DNA from 2 places in the Paenibacillus sp. MAHUQ-45 genome. Region 1 is predicted to be linked to the other one. Evidence: riboswitches for the same ligand, from Rfam matches in the RefSeq annotation. Region 1 holds a riboswitch; the other holds the start of a gene.

Region 1 (3,263 bases):
CGCGCAAAGTACAGCTTCTTTTAACAACGGAACATTGAGCTTGGATTCTGATCCCTCTGTGATCGTGGACCTCAACAATCTCAAGCCAGGTGATATCATCACCAGAGACTTCAAGCTGAAGAATAGCGGCTCACTTGATATTTCCCAAGTGCTGCTGAAAACGGCAACTGAAGTTATAGACGTGAACAATGACAATGGAACCCATAACTTGAAAGATGACATCGTGGTCACCTTCCTGGTTAATAAAGACAAGATCACTTCTCCGGTTCTGATTAAAAAACTGTCTGAGCTGGAAAACCTTTCGCCTGACCTTGTAAAAGCAGGCATCCTTGGTTCAGTTTTCGGCGAAAAATCAGGGATCAAGGCAGGAACTCTGGATAAGCTGTCTGTTCAGTTTGCCTTTGTCGACAACCTCCAGCCTCAGAACTACTACCAGGGAGACAGCCTGAAATTGAAGTGGACCTTCGAGGCTAAACAAGGCGCTGGCGAATACAAGTAAGCCGTTCGATCTCAACGCATTAACTATTTTGTCTACCATTTTATTAACCATATAAGAGGAGGAATTTATTCATGGGTATCAAAAAAACATTGGGTCTTGGCGTAGCAACGGCGGCTTTGGGATTGTCTTTAATCGGGGGCGGCACCTTCGCTTACTTCAGCGATACAGCGGAAAGCACAGCAACTTTCGCCGCTGGTACGCTGGATCTGAATACTAATCCTGAGCAAAATGTGAACCTGAGCAATCTGAAGCCAGGTGACATCGCTGTCCGCAACTTCACTCTGCAGAATAGCGGCTCGCTCGACATTAAAGAACTGAAGCTGGTTACTACGTATATCGTAACTGATACTAACAGCAACAACGCCGGACAGGATCTGGGTGCTCACTTTAAAGTAAAGCTCCTTGACAGCAGCTATACTAGCGGCTCAATTGCTGGCCATGTCGTTGCCGAAGCAACACTCAAGGATTTGCAGAGCAATCCAGGCTACGATTTGGTAGCCAATGCCTTCCCAGGCGGCATCTCCGCAGCCCAATCCAAGACGCTCAAATTAGCCTTTGAGTTCGTTGAGAACGGCCAGGATCAAAACATCTTCCAAGGTGACAAACTGGACGTGAAGTTGACCTTCAACGCCAAGCAAGGCGCCGGAGAATTAAAATAAGTCTGATTCCTAAAAACTACCGGCATCTCTTACACCCTTCACCGGGCTAAGACATGCCGGTTTTTGCTCCAATCCCCTCCTCTTTTCTCCTCTGAACAGCAATGTGTCTTTGTCCGTTTCAAGGAAATTTGTTATACTTATACAAAAAGTACGGAGGGGCGTTGTCATCGTGCCTGATAATATGGGAGGGCGCATCCATGAACTCCGGGTCGAGAAGGGCTTATCCTTATCCGAACTTGCGGACAAGGCGGATGTGGCCAAGTCGTACCTGAGTAATGTTGAGAGAAATATTCAGTCCAACCCCTCTATCCAATTCATTGAAAAAATTGCCGACGCACTACAAGTATCTATTCACGTGTTGCTATATGGAGACCTCTCCGACACTGAAGAGACGCCGCTGGATTCGGAATGGTTCCGGCTCGTGCAAGAGGCAATGAGCTCCGGCATCAGCAAGCGGGAGTTCAAGGAATTTCTAGATTATCAAAAATGGCGTCTTGAACAAAAGGATTAAAGATTTCGGCCCTGAGCGCTTCAATAGCTTGGGGCCCCATCATATAGAGAAGGGCACAGCATATGCTGTGCCCTTCTCTATATGTATCTGTTATGATTCAAGCTGCTAAATAGCCTTCAAAGCCTTCTCATTAAAGAAACGGCGAATCTCCTCCGCCTTGATGCCCGCCTTCTTGGCACTCAGCAGCAAATATACCCATTCTAAATCCAGATCAACTGTCTGCAGTTCTCCGTTGTTCCCCTGGTTGGACTTATCCAAAAAATCTCCTCCTAAGATTTCGCGTCCCCAGGCAGTCCGGCCGTCGTAGTATTTCTACCTTAGACCCGAGACTTTGTGCCCCTGCCTTTCAACAGGTTTACCCTTTACTGGACCCTTTACATGAAAGGATCTGGCTAGAAATTATTATTAAAAACCATACTGCAATAACATTATACAAGAAAGAATCGGAAAAGTGTGTCGTTTTCTGGGAATTTCTAAGGTGAGAAATGTAAAAAGTTTAGCTCTTTTTGACTAATACCTGTCCAAGTTGAAACCACCTGTACCCAATGCACAATTTTGAACTTATTAATAATTCTACTAACCCAAAATAGACTAATTATAGAACCATTAACCCATATCCGAGCATTGTAATCAGGTTTTATAAAAAAAACGAGGACTATCGAATTATTTTAATAGTTACACTTGTTGATGTAATCTATTTATGGCGCTATGGCATCAATGACCAGGCTGAACCATACCGTTTTGCGATTGGATTGGACGAAAGTATGAATTGATTAAGGCCACCGAAAGTAGCACAATAGTAAGGAAATGAAAACGCAACCATCACAGCTCCGAACAAGGCCCATACCAGCGCCCCGCGTTTGGAGTTCATCCGTTAGGAGGATGTATTCATGGCAGCCAAAGAGCCCTACAATGAATCTGTTTGGAGCAAATATTATGGCCCCAATCTGGGCTACATTCAGGAGAAGTATGAGCAGTTTGTGAAAGACCCCTCCTCAGTTGAAAATAATTACCGTGAACTTTTTACTGTTTATGGCCCGCCTCCCCTGGCGCCGGATGCTGAACCAGCTCCGCAGCCTATCGTCTCGGGAGATGCAGTTTGGCTTCGCAAGGCTGTCAAAGCCTCTAAGCTAATCGCTAACATTCGTATATATGGCCATTTGGCCGCCAATATTGACCCGCTGGAGCGGGATCACAATCCTATGACAAAATGGCTGAATCATGAAACGTATGAATTGACGCGAGAGGACCTCATGGCCCTCCCTGCTTCACTAATTTGGGAGAATGTCCCGGATAATATTCAAACCGCTTGGGACGCCGTTCACCGGATGCGCCAAGCCTATACACAAACTATAGCCTACGAATTTGGTCATGTGCATGATGAACAGGAACTTCGCTGGTTGAACAGCCAGGCGGAGTCCGTTAACTCACCTGCGCCATTGAATACCGCCGAACGCAAGGATTTGCTGAATCGGCTAATTCAAGTGGAGCAGTTTGAGACCTTCCTGCACAAGACTTTCGTAGGCCAAAAGCGTTTCAGTCTGGAGGGCAATGATGCCCTGGTACCAATGCTGGACGAAATCGTACGCGCTGC
Region 2 (3,263 bases), on a different contig from region 1:
CCAAGGTGTCCAATTACGCTTATTCGACCAAAGAAATGAACAAGAAAACTATACATACGCTGGAATTAGTAGAGCAAGGTCGCCAATCGGTAGATACCCAATCGGAAGGCATGCGCAAGAATATTGAAGCTACACAAAAAGTAGCTGATACTATTGATGCCCTCTCCCATAACGCTCGCGGTATCACCATGATTACCAAGACAATTACCGAAATTGCGGAACAGACCAACCTGTTATCCTTGAATGCTTCCATCGAAGCTGCCCGTGCCGGAGAGCATGGCCGCGGGTTCGCCGTGGTCGCCCACGAAGTTCGCAAACTGGCTGAGGAATCAACGGCCTCGACCAAAGAGGTCTTCAGCTTGGTGCGAAGCATTGAAGCCGATATCAAGGAAGCCATTGCGAATATTACCATCAATGAGGAAGTCGTTCAGGTACAGAATGAAATGATCATTCAGACTGCACAAATTTTCGGGCAAATTGTCCAAAGCGTACAGTACATTACCGAGCAGATCGCCGCCTTCTCTTCGGAAAGCGATCTGATGCTGGACAGTGCCCTGAAAATCTCCTCTGCGATCGAGAACATCTCCGCCATTACCCAGCAAACAGCGGCCAGCACTGAAGAGGTCTCTGCATCGATGAGTGAGCAGATCAATGCTCTGGAATCTGTTGCAGAAGAGAGTGAAAAAATGACGTCAGCCGTCTTCCAGCTACAAAAAACGATTCATATTTTTAAATTTTAGAATTTGTCATCAAAATTTAATTTTTGTTCCTTTCAGCACAAAACTGCCGTATAAGCTCTATTTTATACGGCAGTTTTTCAAACTTATGAAACGTTTGCATTATATCGCTTTCAGACCTTTCCGTAAAATTCATACTCACAAATAACGATTCGCCTTCTCCCCTCTCAAGCATCCTACTTTTAACCCACTCACTTCCATTATAGTTTAGAAAAAAATAAGTATTTGGATTCAATTCTTTCATTAAAAATATCACGGCAAATGATGAGTCAACTAATTTCTTCAATTATTATCTAATCTTCTCCATCCAATTGTTTTGATCCAATTTGCATTTTTGCACCAACCCCTCTAGTCAAATATTCCATACTGACCCAATTAATAGTTTATTTTCGCTCTATTTTGTAACCGCATTCTAATTTACAATACCCCCTTGGATACATTTTAAATTAAAACTATATCCCTATTCTCTTTCATTTTTTTCGTCAAATTCCGAGTTCATTTGTGTAAAATATATTGACAAAGACGAGCTAGGAATATAATGTAAAGGAAAATTATTCTTATAATTAGTTATATAATTTATATGGGCAAAATTCCTGAAAAGGAATGACGCAAAGCCATGGATCTACAGCCTCATTTTTCTGAGGCCATGACTGCCAGGTTGCAGAGAAAACCAGGAGGATCGACTTAATCTTGCGGTCTGAGTGGCGGTTTTTTGCTTCCAACCTGTGCTCCATTATTCGAGCACAGGTTTTGTTGTTTCTTTATACCCGTTTGTATCGTTCTAATCATTTCGCATCACCAGAACGATAATATATTTATCTTTTTACTTATCCCAATTCATACACTTGAGAGGTGTTTTTTTTGAAGACAGTCGCAGATTTTATGGCGGAGGCACTACGTAATCTCGGAGTAACCCATTCATTTGGTATTATTGGTAAATCCATTTGTCCTTTAGTTCTAAAGATGGTGGATTACGGTATTGAGTTTATTCCTGGAAGACATGAATCCAGTTCCGGGTTTGAAGCCGCAGGCTATGCCCTTAAGACTGGCGGACTAGGTGTTGCTTTCGGAACATCCGGTCCCGGAGGAACGAACCTACTGACTGCAGCGGCCCATGCCAAAGCGAATAACCTTCCGGTACTATTTATTACAGGTCATCAATCCATAAAAGAATTAGGTATTCCGCAATGTCAGGATTCTTCCTCATATCTGGCTGATCTTGCTGATATGTTCAAACCGGCTACTCTATTCAGCAAGCTTGTAGAACGTGGCGATAACTTCAGTACCATTTTCAATCATGCTATCTCGATTGCTCTGAGCGGTAACCGTGGTCCCGTTCATCTTTGCTTGCCTTTCGACGTTCAGACAGAACTGCTGGAAGAATTCCCGGTAGTCTATCCAGAGCGCGAATCGTTCGTAAGCATCTCCAATTTTGACCGTGTAATCAACGCTATCAACAATGCTGAGAACCCACTGATTATTGCGGGTAAAGGTGTTAACCGTTCCGGAGCTCATAAAGAGCTGATCGAATTGGCTGAAACCTTCAACATCCCTGTCGTGACTTCTCCTGGCGGCAAAGGTGCTATTCCTTGGGATCACCCGCTGTATCACGGTCCTGTCGGTGTCGGCGGATGCACTCATGGTGATGATCTGCTAAATCGCAGCGATTTGTATATTGTACTGGGCTCCCGCCTGAGCGATATGACCATCTGTAATCTCAAACGTGAGAACCATCCAGAGACTTTAATTCAGTTCGATAGTGATCCTACGTTTGTGGGCAAAATTCTGACCTCCCAAACAATACCGGTCACCGGGGATCTGCGTGATAATCTTGTGTATTATCTTGAACACCTGGATAGAGATTCTGTGACCAAACGTACTACCGAAAGCTTTAACTATCGGGATGAACTGCCTGAGCTCCCTGGTCTCTCTCTGGCTTCAGTCATGAATGTGATGAGTGATCTGATTCCATACAACAACACTATGTTCGTGGATGACGGAAGCCATGGCTTTAATGCCGTTAAATGGTATAACGTTAAAAAACCGGGCAGTTTTGTGTTTGATGCCTATTTTGCCTGCATGGGCAACGCCATTGGCATGGCTATCGGCGCCAAGGTTGCATCACCGGATGAAACGATCTTCTGTGTGACTGGCGATGGATGCTTTATGATGCTCGGTGCAGAGATTAATACAGCAGTATGTAAGGATATCCCGGTTATTTTTATCGTTGTGAACAACATGCAACTGGATATGGCGCTTAAGGGAATGCAGAAGACTACGGGCCGAATTGACGGAACCCTATTCGAAGTCCCAATGGACGCCGTGAAGTTTGGTGAATCCCTTGGAGCAAGCGGATATCGCTGTGAGACGTTGGAACAATTCTCCGCTGCGATCGAAGATGCGGTAGCCTTGAACAAGGTTGCAGTAATCGAACTGTTGACAGACCGTGACGAAGTACCACCTACTGCACACCGTGTAGTGAATCTTTAATTAGGGGGCCAATTTATGAGCGACAATTTGAACAAC

Evidence for each region. Region 1 has a riboswitch for cyclic di-GMP ahead of AC3Y23_RS21800 (anti-repressor SinI family protein). Riboswitches for the same ligand answer to the same signal wherever they lie in the genome.
Region 2: it holds a riboswitch for cyclic di-GMP, as region 1 does, so the genes downstream of both, AC3Y23_RS03750 (thiamine pyrophosphate-binding protein) here and AC3Y23_RS21800 (anti-repressor SinI family protein) in region 1, are expected to answer to the same signal.

The regions. Positions count from the first base shown of each region.
Region 1 covers NZ_JBYUPV010000011.1:64,904-68,166, forward strand. The annotation lists gene AC3Y23_RS21785 (TasA family protein) at 1-499, shown strand, start outside; gene AC3Y23_RS21790 (TasA family protein) at 571-1,158, shown strand; gene AC3Y23_RS21795 (helix-turn-helix domain-containing protein) at 1,340-1,669, shown strand; gene AC3Y23_RS21800 (anti-repressor SinI family protein) at 1,775-1,927, opposite strand; cyclic di-GMP riboswitch class I at 1,955-2,039, opposite strand; gene AC3Y23_RS21805 (2-oxoglutarate dehydrogenase E1 component) at 2,560-3,263, shown strand, end outside.
Region 2 covers NZ_JBYUPV010000002.1:9,785-13,047, reverse strand. The annotation lists gene AC3Y23_RS03760 (methyl-accepting chemotaxis protein) at 1-740, shown strand, start outside; gene AC3Y23_RS03755 (hypothetical protein) at 757-1,023, opposite strand; cyclic di-GMP riboswitch class I at 1,311-1,403, shown strand; gene AC3Y23_RS03750 (thiamine pyrophosphate-binding protein) at 1,590-3,227, shown strand; gene AC3Y23_RS03745 (carboxymuconolactone decarboxylase family protein) at 3,243-3,263, shown strand, end outside.